DNA from 3 places in the Streptomyces sp. NPDC006174 genome. Region 3 is predicted to be linked to each of the others. Evidence: riboswitches for the same ligand, from Rfam matches in the RefSeq annotation. Region 3 holds a riboswitch; each other region holds the start of a gene.

Evidence for each region. Region 3 has a riboswitch for cobalamin ahead of ABZ267_RS02685 (ribonucleoside-diphosphate reductase subunit alpha). Riboswitches for the same ligand answer to the same signal wherever they lie in the genome.
Region 1: another riboswitch for cobalamin. It lies ahead of ABZ267_RS09415 (ABC transporter substrate-binding protein); the one in region 3 lies ahead of ABZ267_RS02685 (ribonucleoside-diphosphate reductase subunit alpha).
Region 2: another riboswitch for cobalamin. It lies ahead of metE (5-methyltetrahydropteroyltriglutamate--homocysteine S-methyltransferase); the one in region 3 lies ahead of ABZ267_RS02685 (ribonucleoside-diphosphate reductase subunit alpha).

Annotation. Positions count from the first base shown of each region.
Region 1 is NZ_JBEXTJ010000003.1:414,701-418,544, reverse strand. Features, by position in the region: gene ABZ267_RS09420 (beta-ketoacyl-[acyl-carrier-protein] synthase family protein) at 1-910, shown strand, start outside; cobalamin riboswitch at 1,015-1,200, shown strand; partial or broken gene ABZ267_RS09415 (ABC transporter substrate-binding protein) at 1,261-2,088, shown strand; gene ABZ267_RS09410 (iron chelate uptake ABC transporter family permease subunit) at 2,118-3,215, shown strand; gene ABZ267_RS09405 (ABC transporter ATP-binding protein) at 3,212-3,844, shown strand, end outside.
Region 2 is NZ_JBEXTJ010000008.1:336,941-340,784, reverse strand. Features, by position in the region: gene ABZ267_RS20860 (aminotransferase class V-fold PLP-dependent enzyme) at 1-24, opposite strand, end outside; gene metE (5-methyltetrahydropteroyltriglutamate--homocysteine S-methyltransferase) at 264-2,588, opposite strand; cobalamin riboswitch at 2,750-2,966, opposite strand; gene ABZ267_RS20850 (hypothetical protein) at 3,220-3,417, shown strand; gene ABZ267_RS20845 (VOC family protein) at 3,593-3,844, shown strand, end outside.
Region 3 is NZ_JBEXTJ010000001.1:584,414-588,257, reverse strand. Features, by position in the region: gene ABZ267_RS02700 (YbdD/YjiX family protein) at 1-122, shown strand, start outside; gene ABZ267_RS02695 (hypothetical protein) at 255-938, shown strand; partial or broken gene ABZ267_RS02690 (GNAT family N-acetyltransferase) at 1,008-1,375, shown strand; cobalamin riboswitch at 1,428-1,562, shown strand; gene ABZ267_RS02685 (ribonucleoside-diphosphate reductase subunit alpha) at 1,696-3,844, shown strand, end outside.

The DNA.
Region 1 (3,844 bases), on a different contig from region 3:
CGGAGGCTCCGCCGGACTGACCGAACAGGCCGTCGCGCTGGAGCGGCGTGGCCCCGAGGCCACCTCGCCGTCGGGCATCCTGCTCACCATCCCGAGCATGCCCGCGGCCGAGATCGCCATTCAGATGAAGGCCACCGGCCCCAGCCTGGCCCCGTGCACGGCCTGCTCCTCCGGTGTGACCGCACTCTCCGTGGCCCGCGACATGCTGGCGCTCGGCCAGTGCGACATCGCGATCGCCGGAGCCACCGAGTCGATCGTCTTCCCGGTCGCCATGACCGGCTTCGCCCGCTCGGGCGCGGCGGCGCTGCGGCACGAGGACGGGGACCCCGCCCGCCTCTGCCGCCCCTTCGCCGCCGACCGGGCCGGGCTCGTCATGGGCGAAGGCGCCGCGATCATGGTCCTGGAACGGGCCGAGGACGCCCGTGCCAGAGGAGCGGCCCCCCGAGCGCTGCTCGCCGGCACCGGCGCCACGACCGACGCCCACCACCCGACCTCTCCGCATCCTTCCGGTGCGGTCGCCGAGGCCGCCGTCGACACGGCGCTGGCCGACGCGGGCTGGCGCGCCGAGGACGTCGACCACGTCAACGCGCACGGCACCTCGACTCCACTGAACGACGCGACGGAAGCCGCTCTCATCGGCAGGGCCTACCCGCACCGGCCGCCCGTCACCGCTCCCAAGGGCGTACTGGGCCACTGCATGGGCGCGGCCGGAGCCATCGAGGCGGGACTGACCGTCCTGACACTCCAGCACGGCATCGTCCCGCCGATCGCCAACCTGGACGCCCCGGATCCTGGCTTCGCCATCGACTGCGTCACCAAGGTCCCGCGTGAGATGCCCGTACGACGGGCCGTCAGCCACTCCTTCGGATTCGGCGGACAGAACGCGGTGATCGCGCTCCAGGCTCCATAAGCCGCTCCGCCGGCTGCCGGGCCGGTGCGGCGGGACGATCCCGCGCCGCACCGGCCCGACCGAAGAAGCGGTCCCGCACCGGCTCTGAGCTGCACGAAGACCCGTGATAGCTTGCCGGGGCCAGTCGAACCCCAGCGACGGGGTCAGGGAATCCGGTGCGAGACCGGAACTGACGCGCAGCGGTGAGGGGGACGGGCGGGGCCACGGCCACTGGAGCGCATGCTCTCCGGGAAGGCGTTCCGTCCGGACGAACCCGAGTCCGAAGACCTGCTGGCACCCGCGCTCCGCACCCGGGGCACGGGACCGTACGACGGGCTCCGCGGCTGGGCCCGGAGACACCTAGGTCCTCCGTGCTGTCCAAGGCCACCCCCGCACCGATACGCACCGCCGTCCTCCTCGCGGCCGGCGTCGTCCTCCTCACCGCCTGCGGCGGAAGCGGAACCACCTTCTCCGCCGACGACGGCGGCCGCGGTGGCGGCGCCAAGGCCGACGGCTTCCCGCTCACCCTCAAGAACTGCGGGCGCACTATCACCGTGAAGGCGCCGCCTCAGCGGGCCGTCCCGGTCGACCAGGAATCGACGGAGATCCTCCTCTCGCTCGGCCTCGCCGACCGGCTCGCGGGCACCGCGACCTGGAGCGACCCGGTGATGAAGGGCCTGGAGAAGGCCAACAGGAGCGTCGAGCGCATCTCGGAGAACCGGCCCTCCTCGGAGAGGGTCCTCGACAAGGAGCCCGACTTCCTCTCCGCCTCCTTCGCCTCCACGCTCGCCAAGGGCGGCGTCGCACCGCGCGAACAGTTCGAGAAGCTCGGCGTCCCCGCCTACGTCTCGCCTGCCGACTGCACCGGCAAGGACAACAGCGGCGGCGGTGACGGAGCCCGTACCGCACCGCTCACCATGGACAGCGTCTACACCGAAGTCCGCGAACTGTCCCAGGTGTTCGGCGTCCCCGAGCGCGACGACGCCCTGGTGAAGAAGCTCCGGGCCCGGGCGGCGAAGGCCACCGACGGCATCGACGCCTCGAAGACCTCGCTCCTCTACTGGTTCTCCGACTCCAAGGCTCCCTACCTCGCCGGCTGCTGCGGCGCGCCCGGTGTCATCACCAAGGAACTCGGCGCGAAGAACGTCTTCGACGACACCCACGACGAATGGCCCCAGATCAGCTGGGAGACCGTCGCCGCCGGGCTGCGCGACTTCGGACTCGCGGGGTGAGCGGCGGGAATCCGACGGTGAAGGCTCGCGGTGTGAGCGACAGCCTGACGGTGGAGCGGCCCACTGACGTACGGCGGGTCGGCGCGCCGGTCCAGGCGCTGATCTGGACCGGCGGACTCCTGCTCCTGCTGCTCTCCATAGCCGTCGCCGTCACGATCGGGCCGGCCAGGATCTCCGTCCCGGACGTCTGGTCCGCCGTCGCCTCCCACCTCGGCTTCGGCGCCTCGGAGCTGAGCCCGATCCGGGACGGCATCATCTGGAACCTGCGCATGCCGCGTACGCTGCTCGCCGCCGTGTGCGGTGCCGGGCTCGCGGTGTGCGGCACGGTGACGCAGTCGCTGCTGCGCAACCCGCTCGCCGACCCCTTCGTCCTCGGCGTCTCCTCCGGAGCCTCCCCCGGCGCGGTCGTGGTGGTCGTCCTCGGTGTCGGCGGGGGAGCGGTGTCGCTCTCGGCCGGAGCGTTCGTCGGGGCCATCTGCTCCTTCGCGCTGGTCCTGCTGCTCAGCCACACGCTCGGCTCCACCACCGACCGGGTGGTGCTCTCCGGTGTCGCGGCGATGCAGCTCTTCTCCGCTCTGACCTCGTTCGTCGTGATGACCTCCGCCGACGCCGAGCAGACCCGCGGAGTGCTGTTCTGGCTGCTCGGCTCGCTCAGCGGCGTCGGCTGGGGCGAGGTGGCGCTCTGCACCGCCGTTCTCGCCCTCTGCCTGGTGATCTGCCTGGCCCACGCCCGTACGCTCGACGCCTTCGCCTTCGGGCAGGACGCCGCCGCCGCGCTCGGCGTGAACGTCGCCCGCACCCGGATCGTGCTGCTCTGCACCACCGCGCTGCTGACCGCGGCCCTCGTCAGCTCGGCCGGAGCGATCGGCTTCGTCGGCCTGGTCCTCCCGCACGCGGCCCGCGCGCTCACCGGCTCCGGACACCGCAGGCTCCTGCCGGTCACCGCGCTCGCCGGAGCGGTCTTCCTGGTCTGGGTGGACACGTTGGCCCGTACGGTGCTCGACCCGCAGGAGGTGCCGGTCGGCGTCGTCACCGCGCTGATCGGTGTTCCCGCCTTCGTCGCCGTCCTGTACCGGACCCGGAGTACGTCATGAGCGTTTCCACATGCCTGCGCGCCGAGCGGGTCGGCCGGGAAGCCGGCGGCCGGCTCATCCTCGACGGCGTGGACATCGCGCCGCCGCCCGGCGCCACCGTCGGCCTGCTCGGCCCCGACGGCTCCGGCAAGTCCACGCTCCTGCGGATCCTCGCGGGCCTCCTCGCTCCGGACACCGGCGCCGTCACCCTGGACGGCGACCCGCTCGCCGGCCTCGGCCGCCGCACCGTGGCCCGCCGGATCGCCGTGGTCGACCAGCACGCCGTCACCCAGGTCGACCTCAGCGTCCTGGACGTCGTCCGCCTCGGCCGCATCCCGCACCGCCGCGCCTGGTCCGCCCCGGACCGCGCGGACGAGGAAGCCGTCACCGAAGCGCTGCTCCGCACCGGACTCGCCGACCGGTCCGCGCAGTCCTGGCACACGCTCTCCGGCGGCGAACGCCAGCGCGTCCAGATCGCCCGCGCGCTCGCCCAGCAGCCGCGCGAACTCCTCCTGGACGAGCCGACGAACCACCTGGACATCCAGCACCAGCTGGCGCTGCTCGCCCTGGTCGCCGCACTGTCGCTCACCAGCGTTATCGCGCTGCACGACCTCAACCTCGCGGCCATGTTCCGCGACCGGATCACCGTG
Region 2 (3,844 bases), on a different contig from region 3:
GAGGCCTCCCGTACCGGCACTCACACCGCACGCTCGACGGGGAGTTCGGCGGACAGCAGGCCCTGAGCACGCTCCATGGCGAAGCCCTTCGATCGGAGTGCAAGATCCACAACCGGGATTCGCCGGTTAGGTTAACCTAACTCTCCCGTTGAGGAAGAACGCACTCCGGCCGGCCGGACCTCCGAACCGGCTTGCGCCTGAACCGAGTCGGGGTCGCACACCCGGTACGGGAGCGGCGGTGACCGCTCCCGTACCGGGTCGGATCATGCCGCTTCGGTGGGCAGCTCCGCGCGGATCTCCCGCGCGGCGGCGACCAGGTTCTCCAGGGAGGCCCGGGTCTCGGGCCAGCCGCGGGTCTTCAGGCCGCAGTCGGGGTTCACCCAGAGGCGTGTCGCCGGGATGGCCTCAAGTCCCTTGCGCAGCAGGGCCGCTGCCTCTTCGGTGCTCGGGATGCGCGGGGAGTGGATGTCGTAGACGCCGGGTCCGGCCTCGCGCGGGTAGCCGTGGGTGGCCAGTTCGCGGGCGACCTGCATGTGCGAGCGGGCGGCCTCCAGGCTGATGACGTCGGCGTCGAGGTCGTCGATGGCCTGGACGATGTCGCCGAACTCCGCGTAGCACATGTGCGTGTGGATCTGCGTGTCCGGCCGCACGCCGGAGGTGGCGAGCCGGAAGGACTCCGTCGCCCACCGAAGGTACGCGGCGTGCTCGGCGGCCCGCAGCGGCAGCGTCTCACGCAGCGCGGGCTCGTCGACCTGGATCACCGAAGTGCCGTTCGCCTCCAGGTCGTCGACCTCGTCGCGCAGTGCGAGCGCCATCTGGCGGGCGGTCTCGCCGAGCGGCTGGTCGTCGCGGACGAAGGACCAGGCGAGCATGGTGACCGGCCCGGTGAGCATGCCCTTGACCGGCCGCTGGGTCAGCGACTGCGCGTACGCCGTCCAGCGCACCGTCATCGGCTCGGGACGCGTGATGTCCCCGGCGAGGACCGGCGGCCGGACGTAGCGGGTGCCGTACGACTGGACCCATCCGTGCTGCGTGGCGAGGTAGCCGGTGAGCTGCTCGGCGAAGTACTGCACCATGTCGTTGCGTTCGGGCTCACCGTGGACCAGGACATCGATCCCGGCCTTCTCCTGGAAGGAGAGGACCTCGCGGATCTCGTCCTTGATGCGCTCCTCGTAGCCGGCCTCGTCGATCCGGCCCGCTCGCAAGTCGGCGCGGGCGGTGCGCAGTTCGGTGGTCTGCGGGAACGATCCGATCGTGGTGGTCGGCAGCAGCGGAAGACCGAGGTGCGCGCGCTGAGCGAGGGTCCGCTCGGCGTACGGCTGGGAGCGGCGGCCGTCGGCGTCGGTGATGGCCGCCGTACGGGCCCGGACGGCCGGGTCGCGGGTGATGACGGCGGCGGTGCGGGAGGCCAGGTCGGCCCGGTTGGCGGCGAGTTCGGCGGCGATGGCCTCGGTGCCGGCGGACAGACCGCGCGCCAGGACGGCGATCTCCTGGGTCTTCTGCCGGGCGAAAGCGAGCCAGCGGGCGATCTCCGGGTCGATGTCCTGCTCGGCCCGGGCGTCCAGCGGGACGTGGAGGAGGGAGGAGGAGGCGGAGACGTCGACGTGGTCCGCGAGGCCGAGGAGCGTGCCGAGGGTGGCGAGCGACTTCTCGTAGTCGTTGATCCAGATGTTGCGGCCGTTGACGACGCCCGCGACCAGGCGCTTGCCGGGCAGTCCGCCGGCCGCCGCGAGGTCGGCGAGGTTCGCGGCGCCGGACTCGGTGAAGTCCAGCGCGAGCCCCTCCACCGGCGACTTGGCGAGCACCGGCAGCGCTTCGCCGAGCCGTCCGAAGTAGGAGGCGACCAGCAGCTTGGAACGGTCGGTGAGACCACCGAGCTCGCGGTAGGTGCGGGCGGCGGCGTTCAGCTCGGCCGGGGTGCGGTCCTGGACGAGCGCGGGCTCGTCCAGCTGGACCCACTCGGCGCCGGCGGCCCGGAGGTCGGCGAGGACTTCGGCGTACACGGGAAGCAGCCGGTCCAGGAGGGTCAGCGGCTCGAAGTCGGCGGCGACACCGGGGGCCGCCTTGGCGAGCAGGAGGTAGGTGACGGGTCCGACGAGGACCGGGCGCGGGGTGTGGCCGAGCGCGAGGGCCTCCTTGAACTCGGCGACCTGCTTGGCGGAGTCGGCGGTGAACACCGTGTCCGGGCGCAACTCGGGTACCAGGTAGTGGTAGTTGGTGTCGAACCACTTGGTCATCTCCAGCGGCGCCACGTCCTGCGTGCCGCGGGCCATGGCGAAGTAGCCGTCGAGGGCGTCCGCCTGGACCGCCTCGCGGTGCCGCGCGGGGACAGCGCCGACCATGACGCTGGTGTCCAGGACGTGGTCGTAGTGCGAGAAATCACCGGTCGGCACCTCGTGGACTCCGGCCTCGGCGAGCCGCTGCCAGGTTCCCCTGCGCAGTTCGGCGGCGGTCCGCCGGAGAGTGTCCGCGTCGACGCGGCCCTTCCAGTAGCCCTCGATGGCCTTCTTCAGTTCACGGTTCCGACCCTGGCGGGGGTAGCCGTACACGGTGGCCCGTGCTGCCGCGGCTGCGGGCTTCGCTGTCACGTGACTCTCCTTCGCGAGCATGTCTCCAGCTGTTCCCGGGACGGAACGCGGACGCGAAGGGGTGACGAAATCGGGCGGAAGCACGACACGTTGCCCGTGTCCGTCCGCCTGACGGTTACGCCGACCCGCCCACGAGGTCACCGGGAACTCCGCACGCGAACGGTCGCGTGCGGGCAACGGGCAGGTCTTCGGACTCGCGGGCACGTCTGCCGGAGGCAGACACCTACTGGCCGTCGCTTCCCAGACCCGGCCGGGCCCAGTGCGTATGACGGCGGTCGTTCCCACTCACCGCTGCGGGGCAGTCCCGGATTCCCACCGGGTTCCCTCTTACGACACCCTGTCTGGCGGACAGGGCGAACCAGCTGCACCGGCCACCCTAAGCGGATGGCCGCCGGGCGCACACCGTTGTTCACTCTTCGGACGGCGATATGAGACACGGACTCCGAACGAGTGGTGGCGGGTTCGGCTCCTCTTCGCCGGTTCGCTGACTTCTGGTCAGATCGTGCGGGCATGGTGACGCAGATGTAACCGAATGGCGTAGGCGAACCGGAACCACAGAGCGTCACAGGCCGTTCTTCTTGCCAATACCCAGCCGCCGACCCGCGGCGGCGACGAGTGAGGGAAGCGCCATATGAAGAAGACAGTCGGGTGGGCCCAGGACGGCGACGACTGGACGATCACGGTGAACGGCACCCTGTACCGGGCCGTCGAACGGCCCACCGACGGGCGCGTGCACAACTATCTGGTGCGGGGCAACGACCTGACCGCCGAGTGCCCGAGCCTCGGTCATGGGCTCGGCGTGATCCGGGCGCACGAGTCCCGCAGCTGACCTCCGACCGGGTCCGACGACGAGGCGCGGGCGGCCGCCGCGCCTCGACGCGACCCGCGGCCCTGTGTCACGTGACCCGCTCACCGGTCCGGGCCCCCGCTCGCGGGCCGGGGCCCGACAGCTGAGGGCCGGTCGGCGGTTGTCGGCCGTCCGCCGCCGGAGGGAGAATCGGGGCATGGCTGATGTACGCGTACAGATCAACGCCCTCGTCATCGACGCCGCCGACCCGGAGCTGCTGGCCGCGTTCTGGTCCGAGCTGCTCGGCAGGCCGGTGGTGGACCGCACCGGCCCGTACGTCTGGCTGCGCCGCGAGAACGGCCAGGCCCTGGGAGTCCAGCGGACGGGTGAGTTCAAGACGGGCAAGAACCGCGTGCACGTCGACATCAGCTCACCCGATCCGGCCGCCGAACAGCAGCGCATCGAGGCG
Region 3 (3,844 bases):
GCTATGTGGCGCACGCCCGCTCGCACGATCCGGACACGCCGGTGATGACCCGCCGCGCCTTCGAACGCAGCCGCACCGACGCCCGCGAGGCGGACCCTCGCGAGGGCTTCCGCTGCTGCTGACCACCCGTCGGCCGATCGGGGCCGCCGCACCCCTCACAGGGGCGCGGCGGCCCCTTCTGGCGTCCGTGGACGAGCCCGGCCGGCGCTCGAATCCCGGTGCGCGGAGCCCTGACCGTACGAAAGGATGTGCCCATGACATCGCGCTCCCGGTCGCCCCGGCTCCGGCCCCTCCTCCTGACCGTGCCACTGGCCCTGGCCCTGGCGGCGGTGACGGGCTGCGGCACCGTGCCGGCGCCTGGTTCGAAGTCGCCGGCGGACCGCAGCTCCTCGGCCGAACCGGCGCCGGACCGGGCGGAGCTGGAGGCGCGGGCGAGCGCCGCGCAGCTCGTCGCGGAACATGTGTGGGTGACCGAGGCCGCGGGCTACGCCTTGGCGCGCCAGTCGGTCGGAGTGCTCGGTGACGACGGGTTCGGCAGCTCCTACACCGCGCCGGACGGCGGGATGCTCCAGCTGTCGGTGGAGCGCCGCCCGCACGCCGTGGCCGACTGTACGGACGGCTCCGCGCCCGTCGGCGGCGAGGAGACCCTGGTGACGTGCGAGCGGGACGGCGAACAGTGGTACCGCGCCACGGAGTCGGGCCACGCGTACGCCCAGGAACAGGGCGACCTCGTGATCACGGTGAGCGGGACGCGCGAGCAGGTGGACCGGGCGACGCTGCGGTCGGCGGCGCGGGCCGCCCACCGCGCCGACGACCACGAGCTGGACCGGGTGCTGCCGCCCGCCGGGGACGGCTCCGGACAGCAGCCGGTCGAGCGCGGCGACCTGCCGCCGGTGGGCGACGGCGCCCCGAACAACGATGTGGGAGCGAGTGGCTGATGGACCTGCCGATCGGAGTGGCGGAACCCGCCGACGCCGCCATTCAATTGCCGTGGGTCTCAGCCTTGGGCGGCCGAGGCCGAGGTGCTCGTGGCGATCGACGCGGACGGCGTGGTGCTCGGTGGTGTGACGTACGCCGCTCCCGGCACTCCGTGGCGCGATATCTCCGGTCGGACGAGGCTGAGTTCCGGATGCCGGCCGTGGCCCGCGCGGGGCGCGGACGGGGCGCGGGAGAGGCTCTCGTACGGGCGTGCGTCGAGCGGGCCCGGTCCGCCGAAGGCGTCCGCGGACTGGTGCTGTCGACGCGGCCCGCCATGCTCCCAGCCCATAGGATCTACCGTCGGCGCGGCCTTCCGCGGACCCCTGAGCGGGACGGGGAGCCGGTGCCGGGCCTGCGCCTCATGGCCTTCCGGCTGGAGCCGGAGGCAGCCTCATGAGGGGCGTAGCAAACCGACGCGACACAACATGTGGGGGCCGCAGCATCTAGCGGCCCCCACATGTATGCTCGACCTCGCTGTCGCCGCAGGGGAATCCGGTGCGAATCCGGAACTGTCCCGCAACGGTGTGATCAGTGTGCTTTGCACACCCGAAGTCCGAAGACCTGTCGACAGCGCGTCCGGCTCGATCGAACCGGACGCCAGACGTCCGGGCCTCGCGGATGGGCCGGTGGACGCCGTGAGCAGTGCTGCCCTGAGGGCATCGTGCTGCCCGGTTTCCCCGCTCGCCGCCGGCCCCCAGCCGAGCGAGGGAAAGCCCAGTGACCATCGCGCCCGCCGATCCGGTTTCAGCCACCGAATCCGCCGCCTCCACCACGTCCGGCCACGGCACGAACGACGGACCCGGAACCGCCCTGCTGCGGACCCTCACCGACCTCACCGTCGATCTGCCCGACACCGACCCCGGACGGGTCGCCGCCTCCGCGCTGCGCGGGCGCAACGCCCGCTCCGACGAGGCCGAGCTGCGCTCGCTGGCCACCGAGGCCGCCGCGGGCCTGATCTCCGAGGACCCGGCGTACTCCAGACTCGCCGCCCGGCTGCTGACCCGTACGATCGCCGACGAGGCCGCGAGCCAGGGCGCCACGTCCTTCTCCTCCTCGGTCGCCGTCGGCCACCGCGAGGGCCTGATCGCGGACCGCACCGCCGAGTTCGTGGCGCTCCACGCGGCCGCGCTGGACAAACTCGTCGAGCAGGCCCTGGCCGACGGTGCCGACGACCGCTTCGGCTACTTCGGTCTCCGTACGCTGCACAGCCGCTACCTGCTGCGCCACCCGCTCACCCGTCAGGTCATCGAGACCCCGCAGCACTTCATGCTGCGCGTGGCCGCGGGCCTCGCCGAGGACGCGTCGGTGCGGGCGCTGGACGAGGTCGCCGCGCTCTACCGGCTGATGAGCAAGCTGGACTACCTCCCCTCCTCCCCCACGCTCTTCAACTCCGGCACCCGGCACCCGCAGATGTCCTCCTGCTACCTGCTGGACTCGCCCAAGGACGAGCTGGACTCGATCTACGACCGCTACCACCAGGTGGCGCGCCTCTCGAAGCACGCCGGCGGCATCGGCCTCTCCTACTCCCGTATCCGCGCGCGTGGTTCGCTGATCCGCGGCACCAACGGGCACTCCAACGGCATCGTGCCGTTCCTCAAGACGCTGGACGCCTCCGTGGCGGCGGTGAACCAGGGTGGCCGGCGCAAGGGCGCGGCGGCGGTCTACCTGGAGACCTGGCACGCGGACATCGAGGAGTTCCTGGAGCTCCGCGACAACACCGGTGAGGACCAGCGGCGTACGCACAACCTCAACCTGGCGCACTGGATCCCGGACGAGTTCATGCGTCGCGTCGACGCGGACACCGAGTGGTCGCTCTTCTCGCCCGCCGAGGTGCCCGAGCTGGTCGACCTGTGGGGCGACGAGTTCGACGCGGCCTACCGCGCGGCCGAGGCCAAGGGCCTGGCCCGCAAGACCATGCCGGCGCGTGAGCTGTACGGCCGGATGATGCGGACCCTCGCGCAGACCGGCCAGGGCTGGATGACGTTCAAGGACGCCTCCAACCGGACCGCGAACCAGACCGCCGAGCCGGGCCGGGTCGTGCACTCCTCGAACCTGTGCACGGAGATCCTGGAGGTCACCAACGACGGCGAGACGGCCGTCTGCAACCTCGGCTCGGTCAACCTGGGTGCCTTCGTGGCGAACGGCTCGATCGACTGGGAGCGGCTGGACTCCACCGTCCGTACGGCCGTGACCTTCCTCGACCGCGTCGTCGACATCAACTTCTACCCGACCGAGCAGGCCGGGAACTCCAACTCCCGCTGGCGGCCGGTCGGCCTGGGCGCCATGGGCCTCCAGGACGTCTTCTTCCAGCTGCGCCTGCCGTTCGACTCGCCGCAGGCCCGCGCGCTCTCCACGAAGATCTCCGAGCGCATCATGCTGGCCGCGTACGAGGCGTCCTGCGACCTCGCCGAGCGCTCCGGCCCGCTGCCCGCCTGGTCCGAGACGCGCGCCGCGCGCGGTGTGCTGCACCCCGACCACTACGACACCGAGCTGAACTGGCCGGAGCGCTGGGACGCGCTGCGCGCCCGGGTCGCGAAGACCGGTATGCGCAACTCGCTGCTGCTCGCCATCGCGCCGACCGCGACGATCGCCTCGATCGCCGGTGTGTACGAGTGCATCGAGCCGCAGGTCTCCAACCTGTTCAAGCGCGAGACGCTCAGCGGTGAGTTCCTCCAGGTCAACGCCTACCTGGTGGACGAGCTGAAGAAGCTCGGCGTGTGGGACGCCCGCACCCGTGAGGCGCTGCGCGAGGCCAGCGGCTCCGTGCAGGGCTTCGCCTGGATCCCTGAGGACGTGCGGGCGCTGTACCGCACGGCGTGGGAGATCCCGCAGCGCGGCCTGATCGACATGGCGGCGGCCCGTACGC